DNA from 3 places in the Acetobacter ghanensis genome. Region 1 is predicted to be linked to each of the others. Evidence: riboswitches for the same ligand, from Rfam matches in the RefSeq annotation. Region 1 holds a riboswitch; each other region holds the start of a gene.
The links. A riboswitch is a leader RNA that binds a small molecule or an ion and turns the genes downstream of it on or off. The one in region 1 is predicted to bind cobalamin.

Region 1 (7,227 bases):
ATCTTTTTTAAGGTTAGGGGCTAATCATGGCCTGACTATGACGGCACGGCATTTTGCAGGAATTTTGCCCCGTGTCGCTCATTAAAAAAGGCGACTCCCACAGGGGAGCCGCCCTTGATGTTGCCTATGCCGTAGAGGCTGGGAGATCAGGCTTTGGCTTCTTCCACCAGAATCTGCTCAATAATATCCAGCCCTTCATCCAGCAGCGCGTCGGATGCGGTCAGCGGGGTCAGAATGCGGATGGTTGCGCCCTGCACGCCGCAGGCCAGCAGGATCAGCCCTTTTTCGCACGCTTTGGCGCACAGTTTGGAGGCAAAGCCTGCGCGCTGTTCAACACCTGCATGGCGTTCCAGAATGTCAAAGGCGATCATCGCACCCAGCCCGCGTGGCATGCTTACGGGCAGCAGGTCCGTGCGCTTGTGCCAGCCGGTAATGCGGGCCTTCAGGCGTTCGCCCATGGCGTTGGCGCGGTCGAGCAGTTTTTCTTCGTCAATCACATCCAGCACGGCAAGGGCTGCTGCGCAGGCAAGCGGTGCGCCAGCGTAGGTGCCACCCAGCCCGCCGGGGGGTACGCTGTCCATCAGGTCCGCACGGCCAATAACGCCAGAGAGCGGCATGCCGCCAGCAAGGGACTTGGCAACGGAGATTAGGTCCGGTTCCACGCCGGAGTGTTCAATGCCAAACAGCTTGCCGGTACGGCCAAAGCCGCTCTGCACTTCATCGGCGATCAGTTTAATGCCGTGCTGGTCGCACAGGGCGCGCAGGTGCTTGAGCAGTGCTGTGGGAGCCACGCGGAACCCGCCTTCGCCCTGCACGGGTTCAATAATAATGGCAGCCACGTTGCTGGGTGCAATATCGGCAGCAAACAGGAAGTGCAGCATCTTCAGGCTGTCTTCCACCGTAATGTCATGGTCGGGGAAGGGGATGTGGTACACTTCGCCCGGCAGCGTGCCAAACGGTGCCTTGTAAGGCAGGACCTTGCCGGTCATGGCCGAAGCCAGCAGCGTGCGGCCGTGGAACCCACCGCAAAAGGCAATGACGCCATTGCGGCCGGTGGCAGCACGGGCAATCTTGACCGCGTTTTCGGTCGCTTCCCCACCGGTGGTGAAGAAAATGGTCTTGGCCGGGCCGGAGAAGGGCGCGCGGGCGTTCAGCTTTTCGGCCAGTTCAATGTAGGATTCGTAAGCCGAAACCTGAAAAGCCGTGTGCGTAAAGCGTTCAAGCTGCTTCTGCACTGCGGCCATCACCTTGGGGTGGCGGTGGCCCACGTTCAGCACGGCAATGCCGCCTGCAAAGTCAACGTAGCGGCGGCCTTCCACATCCCACAGCTCCGCGTTTTCGGCCCGGTCGGCAAAAACGGGGGTGGAGGTGGCAACACCGCGCGGCACGGCGTTGTGGCGGCGGGCCAGAAGGTCTTTGTTTGTGGTGCTCATTTCAGGTTTGGCTCCGGGTATTGCGTCATGTGGTCAGGCCGTTGGCTGGGCCAGACAGGCATGGTCGTTCCGTAAGTGTTTTTATTGTGTGATGGGAGGCGATTTTTTGGTGCGTAGGTGGTGACCAGAAAACAACACCCCACTACCGGGTGTAAAAGCCGGGTCAGGGCGGGGGGAGGCGCGTGGCGTCTTCATCCTGCTCCACCTGTTCCATCAGCCAGTTGCGGAAGGTGCGCAGGGAGGGTTTTTCCCATATTTGTTCGGAGGCGCGCAGCACGTAGGCGCCCAGCGGAGCTTCCTTAAGGGGGGTCTGGGTGGGTTGCACGCGCACCAGCCGCCCGGTCAGCAGGTCATCCCCCAGCAAAAACGGGTTGCCCAAGGCTATGCCTTCGCCCGCACGGGCGGCAGCCAGCGTAATGTGGGCCTGCCACAGCCTGCCCGCTGTGGGAATGACGGAGGCATGAACGCCCTGCGCCGCAAACCAGCGCCGCCATTCCGTATCGTCCTCCTCATGCAGCAGAGGGGCGTCCAGCAGGTCTTCCGTGGTGCGGGGCTGGCCACCAAGGGTTTGGATACATGCGGGGGACGCTACGGGAAAAACCGGCGGCCGGGCTATGGCCATGTGGCGGACGGCGCGCGGTTCTGGCGTTGTGCTCCCATCACGCACGTAGCCGATCTGGGCATGGTTGGTGGATTCCACCCCGCTCACATGGAAAGCCGCGCTGGCATCCACCGAGCGAAGCAGCACCTCCATATGGGGGTGCGATTTGCGAAAAGCATAGAGCCGGGGCAGCAGCCAGTGGTAGGCAAACCCATGCGCGCAGGTCACCGTAAGTGGGGCCACGCGGTTACGCATGTCTGCCGTGGCGGTAGCCAGCCCGTCCAGCAGGGGGGCTATGCGGTCGTAATAGGTGTGGCCCGCCTGTGTCAGGCTTCCGGTGGCCTTGTCCCGCAGGGTAATGCCGAGCGAGAGTTCAAGGTCGCGAATGTGGCGGCTGATGGCCGCATGGTCCACGCGCAACTCCGTGGCCGCCCGTCGGATGCCACCCGTGCGGGCAAAGGCGACAAAGGCGTTCAGCGCGGACAGGGGAGGAATACGGTAGCGTGGGTCCATAACGGGGCGGGTACGTTGCACGGTTGGGGTTGCTGGCACGCCATTGGAGGCCAAACGCCCCAAAAAGCAAGGTCTGGCCCCGCTCTACCTGCCTGCCATGCCGGATGGTGCGGCGCGCGGAGTAGGTTTTTGCGTTGCAAAGCACCAGAAACATGGGGTATTGCGCACCCATTATAGCCAACGGTCCCGCGCAAGCGGAATAAAAGGGAATGCCGTATGCTCCCGTTTGGGAGACCAGTCGGCAACTGCCCCCGCAACTGTAGGCGGAGAGTCTCTGGTCCGAGCGGCTTCCAAGCGCCGCTGCCACTGGTTGCCCGGCAACCGGGAAGGTTGGACCAGATGCGTTGATCCGCAAGTCAGGAGACCTGCCGTTGCCGCTCATATCTTGATCGCCGGACGGGGGTGCCGGAGGTGGATGGTCGCTTATGTTTCTTTGTGTCTGACAGCCTTTTTTCCACACGCGCATTTCTTCAAACGCAAACCCGCTCAGGGTTGGAAAAACAGGCACACAATTCAATGATCTTTTTACGTAAAACACATGGTCTACGGTGGCGTCTTGCCCTGTTGTGCCAGTCCGTTACCGTTGCGGGCATGATGCTCCCAGCCACTGCCTTTGCGCAGAATGCGGAGACACAGCTGGAGCAGGACCGGCGACGCATGGGCAATTCTGGCCCGCTGGTTTCGGAAGTAGACCCGGCCACGGTGCGTGACAGTATGCGCGCGGCAGAAGCCGCTGCGGCCAAACCCGATGATGACCACCCCGATATGAGCGACCACCTGCTGGGCAATATGTGGGGTGCGCGCGACTGGATGGCCCGCCACGGCATTACCTTTGACATTCAGGAAGTGGACGAACTGTGGGGCAACACCACAGGCGGCACAGCATCCTCTGCCGATGGGGCAAATGGCTCGGGCACCGGCCCCGCCTATGACGGCATGACCATGCCAACCCTGACCGTGGATCTGGAAAAGCTCATCGGCCTCAAGGGCGGGATCTTCAACATCAGCGCACTCCAGCTGCGTGGGCGCTCGATCTCACAGGATCATCTGGGCGTGTTCAACCCGGCCTCCGGGTTCGAGGCCGACCGCTCCACCCGCCTGTTCGAACTGTGGTACCAGCAGTCCTTCCTGGACGGTAAGCTGGACGTCAAGGTCGGGCAGCAGGATCTGGATACCGAATTCCTGATTAGCGATTACGGCAGCCTTTACCTCAACTCCAATTTTGGCTGGCCCATGGCCCCATCGGTCAACCTGTATGGGGGTGGGCCCTCATGGCCGCTGGCCTCCCCCGCCATCCGCATCCGCTACCGGCCTACGGACCAGTTTACCGTCATGTTCGCCGCGGCCGATGATAACCCGCCGGGCAACCGCTACAACTCCCTGCCCATCCAGCAGGCAACCGGTTCCATCAGCGGGTCCAGCAATGACCCGACCAGCCAGAACGCCAACAACAACGCCTCTGGGCACCCAGTTCAACATGGGCACGGGGTCGTTGCTGATGACCGAGCTGCAATACGCCATCAACCCCCAGCCCGAGGATATGTCCAAGGTCACCAAAGACCCCGGCCTGCCGGGCATTTACAAACTGGGCGGGTATTATGACACGGCCAAGTTTGCAGACTACCGCTACAACAAGAACGGTGGTTCGCTGGGGGCTGCGGTCGCAAATGGCGGGTCCGAACGGGACCTGACCCCGCGCTGGGACCGGGGCAACTGGATGGTGTACGGTATTATTGACCAGATGATCTGGCGGCCCTCGCTCCAGTCTCCCCAGTCAGTGGGTGTGTTTGCGCGCGCCACGGGGAACGGAGGGGACCGCAACCTGATCAGCTTTGCCGTGGATGCGGGCATTAACCTCAAGGCCCCTTTCAAGGGGCGGGATAATGACACGGTGGGCGTGGGCTGGGGCATTGGCCGTGCGTCCTACGGCCAGCGCCAGTTTGACCGCGACTCCGGCTCCCACGCGCAGGGGAATGAAAACCATCTGGAAGTTACCTACCAGGCGCAGGTCATGCCGTGGTGGGTCATGCAGCCGGACTTCCAGTATGTGTGGAACCCTTCGGGCGGTGTGGCCGACTGGACCGGCACCAAGCGCATTGGTAACGAGGCCATCTTCGGCCTCCATTCCAGCATCACTTTCTGAATAACGACAGAAGCAGGCAGGGGGATGACACAGGAGGATGGCGGCCCGGCAGTTAAAAGTCTTGCCGTGTGGTGCTGAAAATCTATGATGCCCGCACGACAACCATGAGACTATCCATATTTTCTGACCGATCCGCACACGCTCCGCGTTGTGCCACCATGCCAAGACATAAAAGGATAACACCATGAACACATCTGTTCATACGACCGCCCCCGCTCTGGTGGCCGATGCCGGTATTCCACTGCGCGACATTCTGCCGTGGGGTGTATTCGGCCTGATCGTTGCTGCACTGCTGATCTATTTTGTGGGTGCGGAGCAGGGCGCTACGTCCCTGATTTCTGGCCATGCCGTGCATGAATTCGTGCATGACGGCCGCCATCTTCTTGGTTTCCCCTGCCATTAAATAATTAGTCGTCAGGAAAGATCCGTCTCATGGTTGGTCGTCTTCTCGCCCGTGGCATGGCCGCGGGTATTGTGGCTGCATTGCTGGGGTTTGTTTTTGCCAAGGTGTTTGGCGAACCGCAGGTTGCTCTGGCCATTGCGTTTGAAGCAGCACAGGATGCCGCAGCAGGTAACGCCCCCGAACCTGAACTTGTTAGCCGTGCGGTGCAGGCCTCCTATGGTTTGCTGACTGCGGTGCTCATGTATGGCGCGGCCTATGGCGGCATGTTCGCCATTGTGTTTGCACTGGCTTACAAACGGCTCACACTTTCCAGCCCGCGTGCGCTGGCGCTGCTGCTGGCCGGGGTTGGTTTTTTAACCTTTGTGCTCATTCCAGATCTTAAATATCCGCCCAACCCACCTGCTGTTGGGTTGGAGGAAACCATTGGGCTGCGCACGGGCATGTATTTTGCCATGGTCGGCATTTCCATCGCTATTTCCATGATCTCGCTGCTGGTGGGGCGTGCCCTGTCAGCCTCTCTTGGGCGTTGGAATGGGGCGCTGTGCGGCATAGCCCTTGGCATTGCGCTGGTTGTGCTGGCGCAGTTCGGCCTGCCGGATATTAACGAAGTGCCCGATAATTTTCCCGCTGTTGTGCTGTGGCGGTTCCGCGAAGCCGCTATTGGTATGCAGCTTGTAATGTGGTCCGCGCTTGGGTTGATCTTTGGCGCACTGGCCGAAAAACTTCTGCAAACGTCCCGTGTGCAGGCGCGCTAAAGCGTTCTGCCACTGGCGTTGAGGTATAAAAAAGGGCCACGCGTTTGCGTGGCCCTTTTTGTTTGGGCAGAACGTCCGGGTGTGACCCGCCTTACGGCAAGGTCACGCTGGCATTGGTTAGAAAGTGATGCTGGAATGGAGGCCGAAGATGGCCTCGTTACCAATGCGTTTGGTGCCGGTCCAGTCAGCTACACCGCCCGAAGGGTTCCACACATACTGGAAGTCCGGCTGCATGACCCACCACGGCATGACCTGCGCCTGATAGGTGACTTCCAGATGGTTTTCGTTCCCCTGTGCGTGGGAGCCGGAGTCGCGGTCAAATCTGGCGCTGCCCGTAGGAGGCACGGCCAATGCCCCAGCCCACGCCCACCGTATCGTTGTCACGGCCCTTGAAAGGGGCCTTGAGGTTAATGCCCGCATCCACGGCAAAGCTGATCAGGTTGCGGTCCCCACCATTCCCCGTGGCGCGTGCAAACACACCCACTGACTGCGGAGACTGGAGCGAGGGCCGCCAGATCATCTGGTCAATAATACCGTACACCATCCAGTTGCCCCGGTCCCAGCGCGGGGTCAGGTCCCGTTCGGACCCGCCATTTGCGACCGCAGCCCCCAGCGAACCACCGTTCTTGTTGTAGCGGTAGTCTGCAAACTTGGCCGTGTCATAATACCCGCCCAGTTTGTAAATGCCCGGCAGGCCGGGGTCTTTGGTGACCTTGGACATATCCTCGGGCTGGGGGTTGATGGCGTATTGCAGCTCGGTCATCAGCAACGACCCCGTGCCCATGTTGAACTGGGTGCCCAGAGGCGTTGTTGTTGGCGTTCTGGCTGGTCGGGTCATTGCTGGACCCGCTGATGGAACCGGTTGCCTGCTGGATGGGCAGGGAGTTGTAGCGGTTGCCCGGCGGGTTATCATCGGCCGCGGCGAACATGACGGTAAACTGGTCCGTAGGCCGGTAGCGGATGCGGATGGCGGGGGAGGCCAGCGGCCATGAGGGCCCACCCCCATACAGGTTGACCGATGGGGCCATGGGCCAGCCAAAATTGGAGTTGAGGTAAAGGCTGCCGTAATCGCTAATCAGGAATTCGGTATCCAGATCCTGCTGCCCGACCTTGACGTCCAGCTTACCGTCCAGGAAGGACTGCTGGTACCACAGTTCGAACAGGCGGGTGGAGCGGTCGGCCTCGAACCCGGAGGCCGGGTTGAACACGCCCAGATGATCCTGTGAGATCGAGCGCCCACGCAGCTGGAGTGCGCTGATGTTGAAGATCCCGCCCTTGAGGCCGATGAGCTTTTCCAGATCCACGGTCAGGGTTGGCATGGTCATGCCGTCATAGGCGGGGCCGGTGCCCGAGCCATTTGCCCCATCGGCAGAGGATGC
Region 2 (7,227 bases), on a different contig from region 1:
TAGTGCGGTGTTAAACTTCTTAATGGGGAGGCCCATAGGCGGCATGTAAATTTGGATGTTCAGCCCCAAAATGTAATGATCCGACGAGGATTTCTCCCAGATTGTTTTATTCGACCCATTTTATTGATATACGTATATCAATAAAATTCACTAGAGTGGAAATATAATTATGAAAATATCTGATAAACTTATAAACGTTACTATACATATACAAACAAAAACCAAAGATGGGGCAACATCTACCGGGACAGGGTTCTTTTTTGAATTTTGCCGTTCAGAAAATGGAAGAATGGTTCCAACTATAGTTACCAACAAACACGTAATTGATGGTGCAAAGAGCGGAACGTTAAGATTTAGAACTTCTGATGATAACGGTAATGTAAAAGAAGGTGATTTTTTTGATTTCAACATTAATGATTTTGAAGATGCGTGGATAAAACATCCTAATATTGAGATAGATTTAGCTATATTGCCTATCGCGCAGTTTTTTTCCAGTATGAATGCACAAGGTAAAAAACCATTTTTTCCGGGATTGGATAAAAGTACGATCCCAAATGAAGAAGCTATAAAATCGTTATCGTCCATAGAAAATATAATTATGATTGGATATCCTAATGGAATATGGGATCAAGAGAATAATGTACCGATAGTAAGGAGAGGTATAACTGCAACAAGTTTTGGAGTGGACTTTAAAGGTAAAAAGGAATTTCTAATTGATTGTGCCTGCTTTCCTGGTTCAAGTGGGTCTCCAATATTTCTATTGGACGAGGGGGTGCATGTGGATCAATCTGGCCAAATAAAATTTGGCACTCGATTCCATTTTCTTGGAATTTTGTGGGGTGGGCCGCAGTTTTCATCTCATGGAAATTTGGTTGCCGTGCCTGTTCCAACAAAAAATCAATTAATAACAATATCTAACATACCAATGAATCTTGGATTTTGTATAAAATCAAATTTGCTTATGGATTTTGAGAAAATAATTAAACCAATTTGTGAACGTGAATTTTCCAATTCAGAAAAATGATCCAAGAGCAGTCATTCTGCTTCCCCCCCTGACCTGCCTGTCTGCTCAGTGATAAAGGAGCAGACAGGCCACAGTCGCCTCATCTCGGTCATTAGAACGATCGCGAGAACGTGCGCAAAGCGGAAGTTGCGTTCTGATCTATTTATCAATCCTAGAGCAGATTGTTACGCAGTTTTGGGCTCTACAGTTGGGCCGCCCCTCAGATGGTTATCGTCACTTCCGTCCTTTCAGGCTGCTAATTGATTCCATCAGAAAATATCGCCTGAAATCAACTTTCGATGCATGATGCATCCTCTACGCGTAAGACGTGCGGCCGCACTGCCCCACCGCGTGGAAAATCCGGCAGCCACATATCCCATCAATATCAATGATGCGCGAATGCTGCCTCGGTCCGTTTCAGGCACGCCGTATTCGCCACTTATCGGAAGGGAGAGAATAAAGCGGCACTGCTCTTTGGTAAGATTTTTTGCCGCCAGATAGGATCTGGCGGCCCCGCTTTGAACGGGATAATTCACGACGTTATTCAAGAGCCGTCTCCTCCAATACTATGCACGACAATACATGCTCATTGCGGCTTTCTGCGCGCCGATCAGATTCTGAATCGCAATATAGGCTTGCGCGTAATACGTGCCGGATGTGTTTTCGGGCATGTCGGGCAACGTCATGACCATCTCCATGGCCGCATTCAGTAGTGGCCTGAAATGCGCTTCCAGATGGTTGCCGCGTTCCTGATGTATAGTTGGTAAATCGGCAACCATCATCTGGAACAGCTCATACCCATTCCGCTGCAACTGTTCATCTTCGGGTAAAAAGTAATTCTGCCCCAGGAAAGCAAGAACGCAGGTGCGGTCGGGTGCGAGGAGAATAATCTTTTCAAGCAGAGGATGAAGAACATGGGAGGGTGGACGGATAAACGGCGGTCTCATGACGCAGCCTTTCCCACGCCATCCGGTCTCTGACCGCATCGTCTGAGCAGATCACGAAGTTGATTGATAACCGGAAAGACTTCCTGATTATGGTCGCCACCGAGATCTTTCCATGCAGCCTGTTCCAGCTCGACGATCTCACGATCTTCAAAGAAAACGCGCTCCGTGAACGCGACCAGTATTGGCCACGCCAGATCCAGTAAAAAAGGCACTTTCAATCGTTTGATCGATAACAGCCCGAAGACACGGTTGGTCAACTCGTCACGGTCCTGCGGGACATATGAAATCCACAACTCCATCACGGGTTCTTCAATCCCTTGCGTTTCAATACGCAGGGTCTGATAGGGATATTGTGTCCTGATGGTCATGACGTCCCGATAGGCAAAATCCCGCCCATCACGACGTCTCTGACCGTAGATCAGAGCTTCACTCAAAGGCTGTTTGCCGCCAGTTCGTACAAACGTATAGCGAGCCTCGACAAAACCATCACCGTGATCCATTCCCAGAAATCGAGGCTTCATTTTGCCGACAAGGCGACTGTGCAGAACCTGATGATTCATATCCATCAGGTTTTCATGCATGAAACTGTAATGACAGTTCACGACCTGACCAAAGCGGCGCGTGCGGTAACGCCTGTCCTTTACTCTTGGAAAGTCAGGAAGCGGGATCTTGTCCGCAAGAGACTGCTCCCCCATGAAAACAAAAATGAGCCCACCTTTTTCCCGGCAGGCCCACGTCGTGAGATGCAGACATTGTGCCTCGGCAGAGACATCGGACGAAACACACTGGCCGTCCCTGTCATATCTCAGACCATGAGCGATGCAGCTTATTGCGTCACCATGCACGTCGCCTTTGCCCAAAAGAACTTGCCGGTGAGGGCATAGTCCGTCCAACGCGTAAGGCTCGCCGCTCTTTGGACGCACAACAACGATATGACGTCCGGCAAACCGGACATCGATTGCTTTCTCCCGTCTCAATTCACGGGACCATGCAACGGGATACCAGAAGTCAGGATTGGTTCTGATACGCCTTAAATCGGTGTGTTCTGCGCACACGGGATGTTCTGAAGTTTGACGAAATTCGTTTTCCATTGCCTCGGCATTTCATCCGGCTCAGACCAGGGCGAAAGGACGTAACGCTCTAGTATGGAGTGCTGTCCCGTCTCTCACATTTTGTCTGAGCAAGCGTAACCGTTATCACTACCGGACAAGGCGCGTGATTGCCCGGTTCCTGGACCCGAAGTGCTTAACGGCCAGGGGCTTTCAGCAGCACGAACATGTGTCGCGCATATCGGTCAGAAATGACGGGACAAGGGACTGTGGCCTGAAAAGATCCGGTTAACCGATTCAGTAGGAATGGTGGAAGCACGAGGCAGACAGGCATAGACTTTTCTCCTCCCTTCGGTCATCCCGCCCGACGGTTGGTGGCTGAACGATGGCAGGTCTCCTGGCTCACGGATCACGGCCGACTGGTTCCAACCTTCCCGCCCTCTATGGGAACAGTGGTCCACGTTCAGGGTGAACGAACCAGCAGCATACCGCCTACAGTTGCGGGAGCAGCCACCGACTATGCCTCTGGACGGTCATCTGCCCAGTGCGTGACGGTGTTCCCTATTAACCCGCTCGCGCGGGACCATCGAAGCGTTCGCCCTTGCACCATGCCGCCAGATGCACATAGCGCGCAAGACGGAACATCATGGAACGACAGAAGGCAGATATCGATTTTTTACATGCTAGATGGCAGATCAGTCTCTGATCTTATCCATTTTCGGCGTCACCCTGATCACATCTGATCTATGAACGATATTTATGTTTTAATGAAATAAAATCATTTCTGCTCAATAAAGTCTTCCGGCATAAGGCAGGCACGGCTCTTAACAGCAGGCATGATGAAGGCTTCAATGATCAGGGAAACAGCATTTGAAATAAAGCGCATTCGCTTCGATGAGAATTATCATCCATCCGACAGAACGCGTCTCACGACCAATTTCGCCAATCTGGCAAGAGGCGAAAGCCGTCAGGAAAACCTGCGCAACGTGCTCAGGATGATTGACAATCGTTTCAATGGCCTGGCGCATTGGGACAACCCCATGGGGGATCGCTACTCCGTCGAGCTTGAAATCGTTTCCATTGAGATGGACCTCGCCTTTGCCGGCAAGAACGACAGCTTTCCGCTGATCGAAGTTCTTTACACAACGATTGTCGATAAAAAGGCCAACAGGCGCATAGAAGGTCTCGCAGGAAACAGTTTTTCCTCATATGTACGGGATTATGATTTCAGTGTGCTGCTGCCCGGCTACAATAAAAACAAGGTAGAGTTCACCGTTCCTCAAAATTACGGAGATCTGCACGGAAATCTTTTTAAGAGCGTTGTGAATTCCACCGCTTATAGAAAGAATTTCAGGAAGCTTCCCCTTATATGCCTCAGCGTTTCAACCAACCGAACCTATTATCGGACCGAAAATCAGCATCCTGTTCTGGGGGTTGAATACCAGCAGCGTGAATTTTCTCTGACAGATCAGTATTTTAATAAAATGGGAATGCAGGTCCGCTATTTCATGCCCCACAATAGCGCAGCGCCATTGGCGTTCTATTTTTTTGGTGACCTGCTCTCTGACTATTCGACTCTTGAGCTTATCAGCACCATCAGTGTGATGGAGTCTTTTCAGAAGGTCTACCGCCCTGAAATCTACAATGCCAATGCTGCGGCCCCCGCCTGTTACAAGCCAAGCCTGCAACATCAGGATTATTCAAACACCCGCATTGTCTACGACCGCGAAGAGCGGAGCCAGTTAGCAACCGCACAGGGTAAATATACGGAAGAGAATTTTATCGAACCGTATCATGATTTTCTGGAACAGTGGTCTGCCATCTACGCCGCCTGATCAGTCAGAAACACAGGATAAAGTCTTATGAACAAACTGCTTCCTACCTCGACAGCTGGCAGCCTGCCCAAGCCGTCCTGGCTCGCAAAACCCGAGACTCTCTGGTCGCCCTGGAAATTGCAGGATGAGGAACTTGTCGAAGGTAAACAGGATGCGTTGCGCCTGACCCTGGACGATCAGGACCGGGCTGGCATTGATATCGTCAGCGATGGCGAACAGACGCGTCAGCATTTCGTCACGACGTTTATCGAGCATCTCAGCGGCGTCGACTTTGAAGACCGTCAGACGGTTAAAATTCGCAACCGTTACGATGCCAGTGTGCCGTCCGTTGTCGGTGCCGTGGCACGCGAGAAGCCCGTCTTTGTCGAGGGTGCGAAATTTTTGCGCACGCTGACAAAGAAACCCATCAAATGGGCGTTGCCTGGTCCCATGACCATGATCGATACGCTTTACGATGACCACTACAAAAGTCGTGAAAAACTGGCGTGGGAATTCGCCAAAATCCTCAATCAGGAAGCGAGGGAACTGGAAGCCGCTGGCGTCGATATCATCCAGTTCGATGAACCTGCCTTCAATGTTTTCTTTGATGAGGTGAATGACTGGGGCATCGCCACTTTGGAGCGGGCTATTGAAGGACTGAAATGCGAAACCGCCGTCCATATCTGCTATGGTTATGGTATCAAAGCCAATATCGACTGGAAAAATGCTCTTGGAGAAGAGTGGCGGCAGTATGAAGAGATTTTCCCCAAGCTTCAGAAATCCAATATCGATCTGATCTCGCTGGAATGTCAGAATTCCCGTGTTCCGATGGATCTGATCGAACTCATTCGTGGGAAAAAGGTGATGGTCGGCGCCATTGATGTGGCAACCAATGCCATTGAAACTCCAGACGAAGTCGCAAATACGCTACGAAAAGCCCTTCAATTTGTGGATGCCGACAAGCTTTATCCCTGCACCAATTGCGGCATGGCCCCTTTGCCGCGTGACGTGGCGCGAGGCAAGTTGAATGCTCTGGGCGCAGGCACGAAAATCGTTCGCAGAGAACTTTCGGCCTGACAACCTGCCGTAGCTGGACGCCAAGAGAGGAAGAAACGCAGAGACGACCATGTCGATGCGGTCTTCCCAGAGCAAGCAGGAGACACTTTCTGTCAGTGGCAAGAAAATACAGTCTCCGGACCTTTCCCTCCATGCTTCATGCAGGACGTCGAATTTGTATTCAGATTCAGTGCACAAGAGGCCACGGTTATTGGTCGGGATGATGGAAAGCTGTCCCAAAAGAATCATGTAAACCATCATGATAAAATTTTGTGAGAGTGAACTAAAATGATATGTTTTTATGATTATATGAATTTTGTGCATTCGCGAGGTAGACCATGGGTGTTCTGGAGCGCAGTCATCTGACAATTATTCGGGAAGTCGCGCGAGAAGGCTCTTTGACGGCTGCAGGGATGCGTCTGAACCTGACCCAGCCGGCGCTCAGTCACGCGATCCGCAAGATAGAACAGCAGCTTGGCGTAAAGATATGGAGGCGGGAGGGACGCTCCCTTGTGCTCAATCAGGCAGGCGAATGGCTGCTTGCTTTGGCGAACCGCCTGCTTCCTCAATTTGAGCTGGCGGAAAGCCGCCTTGAACAGTTCGCAAATGGAGGACGTGGTACACTCCGCATCGGCATGGAGTGTCATCCCTGCTATCAGTGGCTTCTGAAAGTCGTCTCCCCGTATCTGGAGCGATGGCCCAAAGTTGACGTGGATGTAAGGCAGAAGTTCCAGTTTGGCGGTATTGGCGCGTTGTTCAGCAATGAGATTGACATCGTAGTCACCCCTGATCCGCTTTACAAACCCGGCCTGAAATTCACGCCGGTCTTCGATTATGAACTCGTTCTGGCCATTGGCCCTGAACATCCTCTTCGGAATGAGAAGTTCGTCTTGCCAGAACAGCTTGCTGGCGAAACATTGATCACCTACCCTGTCCCGTCCGAGCGGCTGGATATCTATACGCAGTTTCTGCAGCCTGCTGGTATTGGCCCACGACAGCAGAAGCAGATTGAAACCACGGATATCATGCTGGTGATGGTGGCGCATGGAAGGGGCGTTGCAGCACTTCCACGCTGGCTTGTGGAAGAGTATGCCCCACGCTTTAACCTTTACCCGGTGAAGCTTGGTAAAAAGGGCATTGCAAAGCAGATATTTCTTGGTTGCCGCGAAACCGATGAAGAGGTCCGATATCTGCAGGACTTTATCGAATTTGCTGCTTTACCTTCTTTGGTAACTTAAGTATTTTTTCAAAATTCACGCTTGGAATCTCCTCGTGTTTTTCTTTTACAATGTCCGATTTCTCGATTTTACTTTCGACACCGGACATTCCACTTCCCCCCCCTGACCTGCCTGTCTGCT
Region 3 (7,227 bases), 680 kb from region 1:
CTAGGACCACCCTGTGCAAAAAAGCCATTCAAACGCTGGCGCTGTTCAGCAGATACCCCGTGGGACAGAGCTGCCAGACGGTCATCATCCGCCGCGCCACCCACGGGTTGGCCCGTACCACCTGAGTGCCCCGGCAGGAACACCACCGGCACATTCTGCGCCCGTGCCCATGCCGCAACTTCCTCAGCGCCATAACGCCAGTAGTCCAGCCCCCCCAGCAGGCGCACCACAACACAACGCGCCTCCTGCAAGGTGCTTTCCACATACAGGTCGATCGACATGGGGTGCCGCAGCCGTGCAAGGCCCGTTACCTGCACGGAGGGCAGGTTGAGAACCCCTTCCGCCCGCATCTGCTGCTCTGCATGACGCAGCCCTAGCAGGTCACTCTCTGTAAAAGACAGAACAACAATGTCCGCTCCGGGCAGGCCCAGATCTTCGGCACTATCCTGCTCATCCAGCGTCCGGTTTTCCCGAACCAGAAGGTGCATGGTCCGGCCTCTTACGCGGCCAACTGGCCGGCAAGGGCTTTGGCAATGGCGGTTGCGTCCAGCCCTTTCTGGCCGATCACCACAATCCGTCCCGAACGCTCTTCCGTTGGGCCAACAGGGCGGTCAAATTCATGCCTGAAGCGGCTCCCCACCCCTTGCACCGCCAGCCGCATGGGCTTTTTGCTGACTGTGGCAAAACCTTTCATACGCAGGACATCAAACCTGCGCGCCGTATCCTGCAGGATAGTCAGGAACTGATCGACAGTCTGCTGTTCGGGCACCACAACCACAAAACTTTCAAAGTCATCATGCTCATGCTCACCATCTTCCGCATCATGGTGCGAGGGGCGGGCAGCCAGATCACCCTCGGCGGCGGCACCAATGCCCAGCAGCACAGCCGGGTCCACTTTTCCTTCAGATGCACGCACAATCTGCACCGGCCGGGGAGCGTGTTCCCGAATTTCCTTTTCAACGGCATCCAGTTGTGCTGCGTCCAGCAGGTCTGTTTTGTTCAGCACCACCAGATCGGCTGCGTTAATCTGGTCTTCAAACACTTCGGCCAGTGGATTGTCATGGTCGAGGGAGGGATCTTCCGCCCGCTGTGCTTCGACTGCCTGCGGATCATCCGCAAACCGACCAGCAGCAACTGCGGGGGCATCCACCACCGCCACAACCCCATCCACCGTCATACGGTTGCGCACGGTTGGCCAGCCAAATGCCTTGAGCAGCGGCTTGGGTAACGCCAACCCCGATGTTTCGATCACAACGTGCTCAGGCGGGTCTGCCCGATCCAGCAGGGCTTCCATGGTGGGCAAAAAGTCATCCGCCACGGTGCAGCACAGGCAACCATTGGTCAGTTCGACAATATCTTCCTCCCGGCACCCTTCCACGCCACACCCACGCAGAATTTCGCCATCAATCCCAAGAGAGCCGAATTCATTCACCACTACGGCAATGCGGTGCCCTTGTGCGCGGTTGAGCAGATGCCGGAGCAAGGTGGTTTTACCCGCCCCCAAAAACCCGGTGATAATGGTCACGGGGACACGTGTTTTGGCAGCAGTCATGGTTCTTCCTGTTCATTATAAAGCAGTGCGGGCACGCGCCCCAGCACCATGTTGGCAAGGGATGCGGGACGGCGGGATGGCATGACAGTCCCTTTGGCGGATGCTGCATATAAACGCGCATAGGCCAGAATATCTTCTGCTTTTTCTGCTCCCAGATGGCCAAGCAACCATGTCCATCGCCCCTCCATCGCTATGGCCGCCGTACACCCCCGGTCGCACGCAGCCAGACAGGCCACAGAGCGCAATACGGCGGAAGGTGCCTCGCCCGCCTGCTGCTCTGCCGCCAGCAGGGTTTGCAACCGTTCCAACAACTGCGCACCCGGCGGGCAGTCCATGGCCGGACCACCCCGCCTGCACGTAACGCACACATGCAGCACTGGTAAGCCGACATGCTCGGCCTGACTGGGGGATGAAAGCGAAGAACTCTCTGCGGTCATGCGTCTTTCCAACAGGCTATTGCTCCAGCTTGTGGAACAACGGCAGGCATGGGGCAGTCACAACCAGCCCTCTGCCACGCATATGGCAAAGAAAATGCACCATCTGGTACATCCGTGCCTGCCGGGCACCCCGCCAGCAAACAACGCCAGAACACAACCGCCCCCGCAGGAACGGCTTTACATACTTGTGATGGCAGGTCTCCTGGCTTGTACCCAGCCCCTCCAGCCTGTGGCTGGTGCACGGCGGCGTTCCGCACCTTCCCGAATCCGGACAGGACCCAGTGGTTGACCCGAGGCACAGCCCCGGCGGAACGTGATGAATACTTACAGTTGCGGGGGCAGCGACGGTCTTGCACCGATCTTCCCTTTTCACCCCCGGATCAGGGGGCACCATCAAGTGGCAGGATGATGCGCACAAAAACCGCGCCATTTCAAGGCAGCCGCCATGATGCCTAGCCATACCGGATGGCACGAACGCTCCACCCCACAACCACCAGACACGGAACATGATTGACCCGGACGAGGCGTTTGTTTATTTTGCGCAAATAATTTCTATATCAACTATAATGACCCTAATTTGTGAGACAAGATGACTGAGCCGCGCGCCATGCCTGAGCTGGACGAAGCGCATTTTCCCGGTATGGCTCTCACCTTCAGGGTGATGCGTCTGGCAATGCTGTGGCGCACACGTCTGGACCGCGCCCTGCGTCCACATGGTATGACGCTAGCCGTCATGCGGCCCATGGCTTACCTGCGTATGCTGCCAGAAGGCGCCACCCAGCGTGACCTTGCCCAGACCATGAACATAGACTGCTCGGCCCTGGTGCGTGTTCTCGACCTGCTGGAAAAACAGAAGCTCATCATCCGCCAGCCCGATGCACAGGACCGCCGTGCCAAACGCCTGTTTCTGACAGACGCAGGCAAGGAACAATGCAGGCTGTTCCACCACATTGCCGCCGATCTGGAGCGGGAGATACGTTGCGCCCTCCCGCCAAGCCAGACCGATCTTCTTATCCGTTCACTCTCCACCCTACTCGAAGCGCAACATGTCCACACAATCTGACCTGCCCGCCGCACCCGGCACGCTCCTGCAATGGGTCAACAATCGCTTGGCTCCGGCTCTGTTTGCCAACGACGCCCAGTGGAACAGCTTTGTCGCCACGGCGGGCTATACCGCGCGGGTGTTCCTTTCCATCGGTATTGCCCTTTTTCTGGCCTTTGTGTTCCAGCTCCAATCCCCACTCAGTGCGGCCACTACGGTGCTGATTGTAGCCAACCCCACGGTTGGGGCCATGGTTTCCAAAAGTGTGTGGCGTATTATTGGCACAATCATTGGTGCTGCGATCAGTGTCGGGGTTATGGCTGTTTTTGTGCAGTCCCCGGTTCTGTATTTTGCCGCTTTGTCCGTTTTTGTCGGTCTGGCCTGCATGGTGGCAACATTTTTGCGGTTTTTCCGCGCTTATGCGGCTGTGCTGACAGGCTACACCATTGTTATTATTGCGGCGCCAGCTTTTGCCAACCCTGACGGCATTTTTCTGTCCGCCATGAGCCGCCTCTCCGTTGTGGCAACGGGTATTGTGGTCACGGCATGTGTGTTCATGGTCACGTCTCCCCGCAAGCCCAGCACCGTCCTCCACAAGCTGGGGCAGGCCTTCCGGGACACGGTTCTACATGCCAGAACCTTTCATAAAGCGGAAAGTGAGCGTGTTTCCCCCGATGCGTTGGAAACAACCGTTATTAACACGCTGGAAAGACAGGAACAGAAAACAGAAAGTACAAACACGGCTTTTCGTGGACTAGGGCAGCCTATTTATGATAGCCGCGGCAAACTGCTGGCCAATATGGCAAGCCTGACCCCAGCCATAGAATTTGCTGCGGCCGATGATCCGGACATGCAGAACCGCGTACGGAATCTGCGCCTGTGTCTGAGCCGCCTGACGGGCCTGATTGTCAGCTACCATCCTTACTGGCTGACCTTTTCCGCCGGGGAGGAAGAAACCCGTTCCGTCCACCTGCTTGTTGCGCAAACACTTGGTCGTGTTCTGCAACTGACCGAACAGCCCGACTGGCTGACCAACGCAACCCCGCTTTCCACCTGCCTGCATGATGCGCTCAAAACGCTGGAACAACTTGCACGCCAGACCTCCAACCCCGCCACACTGGCAGCGCTGGACAACACGCGTGATGCGCTGGTGCAAATGGATCTGGCCCTGCATGACCTCACCAGCCTGCACCCGGACCGCACACAGGCCAACATCCAGACTTACCTTGAGTGGCCAACAGCTTTGCGCAATGGCGTACGTGGGGGCTTTATTGCCCTTCTGGCCGGGATGCTCTGGTATGTTCTGCACTGGAGCGCCGGGCCGCTGCTGATCATCTACACCGTTGCCGCCTCCAGCCTTTTGTCCACCACCCCCTCGGCAGCCAAGGCCAGCCCCATGATGGCGGCAGGCACCATGCTGGCTATTCCCATGGGATTTTTGTGCCATACGCTGGCCCTGCCGCGCATAGACGGCTACCCCCTGCTCTGGCTCAGCCTGTGCCTTTTCCTTATGCCGGGCGTGTGGCTACAGTTCCACCCGCGCTACAGTATTGGCGCGTTTGGTTATGCCGTGTTTTTTACCATGATGCTCTCGGTCAATAATCCGATTGTGTATGATGACATGACGCTCACCAACAACTGGATGAGCATGGTAGCAGCCTGCGCCCTGCTGGCTGTCGTTTTTCGGGTTATTCTACCGGCCGACCACAGGTTGGATGCAGCCCGACTGGTTACGTCCCTTACCCGCAGTATTCAAAAACTGGCCCGCACCCCCTATGACCGCACAGAGCCATGGGTGGCGTGGGAAGGCCTGCAACTACAAAAAATATCCCGCCTGATGATGCGGCTTTCCTTTATTTCCACCAAAATAGACCGGCAGGGCTATACGGATGCCGCGTTTGCCTCGCTTTCTCTTGGCAGGCTCATTGTGCGGCTTAAATGGAATGCAGCCCACGCCACACTGGACCCGCAGGCCCATGCCGCGTTGGAAAACGCCTTTGGGGCTTTTGCGCAATTACGTCATGCCCCGGCAGAAACGGCGAGTGCGCTCAGGCAGGCCGCCCTTGCCATACGCACCATTCCAACCGGAGAAGCGGGGTTATCCCTGACTCGGGATCGGACCTTGTCCTGCCTTGAGCAGGCCGCCAGCATTATTCTCTCAACCCCCGGTTTTTTTCATGACCACGGCCCTATCCAGCTAGCAGCAGATGCGCCACAGGCAGCCTTCCCTGTTTCAGCCCACCCTACACCACACCCGCACTTTACTGGATAAACACAACAAAATTACACCAATACTTTAAAAAACACATTTTAGAGAGCACATAACTCTATAAAATCATTTAATAAATTGTTATTTATGGCATTAATATATTTTTTATGGGAACCTAACCAAACAAACCCTCTTATAAACGAGCCATTACCTTAATTTACATAAGAAGAACCAACATGGCTCAAACCGACTTGACGCACCCAACATCTCTGCGCGCCAACCCGGCCCCTCTTGGCCTTATGGGATTTGGCATGACCACTATTCTGCTCAACCTGCATAATGCCGGGCTTGTACCCATGGGGTCCGCCATTCTGGCCATGGGCCTGCTCTTTGGCGGCATTGCCCAGATTATTGCAGGCATTCTGGAATACGGCGTAGGCAACACTTTTGGCATGACCGCCTTTATTGCCTACGGTGCCTTCTGGCTAACACTGGTTGCCCTTATTGCCATGCCCCACACTGGCATTGTACCTGCCAGCTCGCCCCAACTGGTGGGGAGCTACCTGCTGCTCTGGGCGCTGTTCACCTTTGTCATGTTTTTGGGCACCCTGCGGGCCACACGGGCGCATCAGGTCATTTTTGGCACATTGGTTATTCTGTTTATTCTGCTTGGACTGGGAGATCTGCTGGGCCAGCCGGAGCTGACCTTGATCGCGGGTTACGAAGGGCTGATCTGTGGCCTGTCTGCTGTCTATCTGGCTGCTGCAGAAATTCTGGAAGCACAGTTTAAATACTCCGTCCTGCCAGTCGGCCCCCATACGCACGCAACCGCCTGAACAGGCCAGTTACACTCAACAGGGTCATTTCCTTTAACGCCGCACACCGTGGAAAAAGGAATGACCCGCTTTTTGCAGTCAGGCTACCAGCACAGTCTCCAACGCGGCAACATCCACCGCCGCCAGCATAGCGGGCTGCCAGAGAGGTGCATTGTCCCGGTCAACAAGCCGCGCCCTTACGCCCTCAATAAAGTCCGCCCGACCCAGCATATACCGCACCAGCCGCCCTTCAATGGCAAAGGCTTCCTGCAAGGAAGAAGCCCGGCGGGACGCCTGCCAACCATACCATGCGGCAAAAATGGACGTTGGGCAGGCGCGCGAAATATCCTGCAAATCCGCTTTGGCCGTGCTGTTGTCCGAACTCTCCAGCCCCCGCACAATCTGCTCCAGACTGACCGAAGTATCGTACTCGCCCAACGTGCAGGCATCCGTTGGCACAGCCCATGGCCGGATAAGCGCAAAAACATCCTCTACCGGCCGCAGAGCCAGAAGGCCACGTAGGTCATCCAGACTGTCTGACGGTACTATATGGTCCGCAAACCCCATGCTTACGGCCTCTACCCCATTCATGCGCCCTCCGGTCAGCGCAAGCCGCAGCCCCGCTCCACCCGGTGCGCGAGACAGAAGCCAGGACCCACCTGCATCGGGCACAAGCCCTATGGAGGTTTCGGGCATGGCGACAATGGATCGCTCGGTAACAACCCTGTAACGGGCATGAGCACCCAGCCCGACCCCGCCCCCCATGGCGATACCATCCATAAATGACACAACAGGTTTGGCATACTGCGCAATGTGCAGCATGGTCTGGTAAACACGGTTCATCAGATCAAACGCGGCATCAGGCCCCTGCGCCAACAGGGCATCCCTTATGGCCTTGAGGTCCCCCCCGGCGCAGAAGGCCCGTGGCGTACTGCTTTCAATCAGAACAACATGCACTGCCGGGTCATGCCGCCATGCCTGCAACGCCCGCTCAATGCCTGTTGCCATTTCCAGATCAACCGCATTCAGGCGTTTGGGCTTATCGAGCGTGATGCACCCCAAATGCCCCCGCCGGGCTGTTCGCACACACGCAGTACCGGAAAGGGCGTCCTCGATCATTGCTTTCCTCTTTATTTCATGCACAAACACGTAGCCATCAACCGTTGTGATGA

Region 2: another riboswitch for cobalamin. It lies ahead of AGA_RS12585 (Rieske 2Fe-2S domain-containing protein); the one in region 1 lies ahead of AGA_RS01115 (carbohydrate porin).
Region 3: another riboswitch for cobalamin. It lies ahead of AGA_RS04500 (DUF1636 family protein); the one in region 1 lies ahead of AGA_RS01115 (carbohydrate porin).

The regions. Positions count from the first base shown of each region.
Region 1 covers NZ_LN609302.1:229,397-236,623, reverse strand. The annotation lists gene gabT (4-aminobutyrate--2-oxoglutarate transaminase) at 147-1,433, opposite strand; gene AGA_RS01120 (LysR substrate-binding domain-containing protein) at 1,597-2,547, opposite strand; cobalamin riboswitch at 2,712-2,934, shown strand; partial or broken gene AGA_RS01115 (carbohydrate porin) at 3,139-4,690, shown strand; gene AGA_RS01110 (CbtB domain-containing protein) at 4,875-5,093, shown strand; gene AGA_RS01105 (CbtA family protein) at 5,123-5,848, shown strand; partial or broken gene AGA_RS01100 (carbohydrate porin) at 5,966-7,227, opposite strand, start outside.
Region 2 covers NZ_LN609303.1:39,400-46,626, reverse strand. The annotation lists gene AGA_RS13525 (S1 family peptidase) at 170-1,024, shown strand; gene AGA_RS13520 (hypothetical protein) at 1,273-1,551, opposite strand; gene AGA_RS12590 (hypothetical protein) at 1,570-1,950, opposite strand; gene AGA_RS12585 (Rieske 2Fe-2S domain-containing protein) at 1,947-3,041, opposite strand; cobalamin riboswitch at 3,370-3,602, opposite strand; gene AGA_RS12580 (DUF1852 domain-containing protein) at 3,851-4,834, shown strand; gene AGA_RS12575 (methionine synthase) at 4,862-5,890, shown strand; gene AGA_RS12570 (LysR family transcriptional regulator) at 6,208-7,107, shown strand.
Region 3 covers NZ_LN609302.1:912,944-920,170, reverse strand. The annotation lists gene cobN (cobaltochelatase subunit CobN) at 1-488, opposite strand, end outside; gene cobW (cobalamin biosynthesis protein CobW) at 500-1,552, opposite strand; gene AGA_RS04500 (DUF1636 family protein) at 1,549-1,989, opposite strand; cobalamin riboswitch at 2,165-2,399, opposite strand; gene AGA_RS04490 (MarR family winged helix-turn-helix transcriptional regulator) at 2,579-3,052, shown strand; gene AGA_RS04485 (FUSC family protein) at 3,036-5,303, shown strand; gene AGA_RS04480 (acetate uptake transporter) at 5,477-6,076, shown strand; gene AGA_RS04475 (enoyl-CoA hydratase/isomerase family protein) at 6,155-7,174, opposite strand.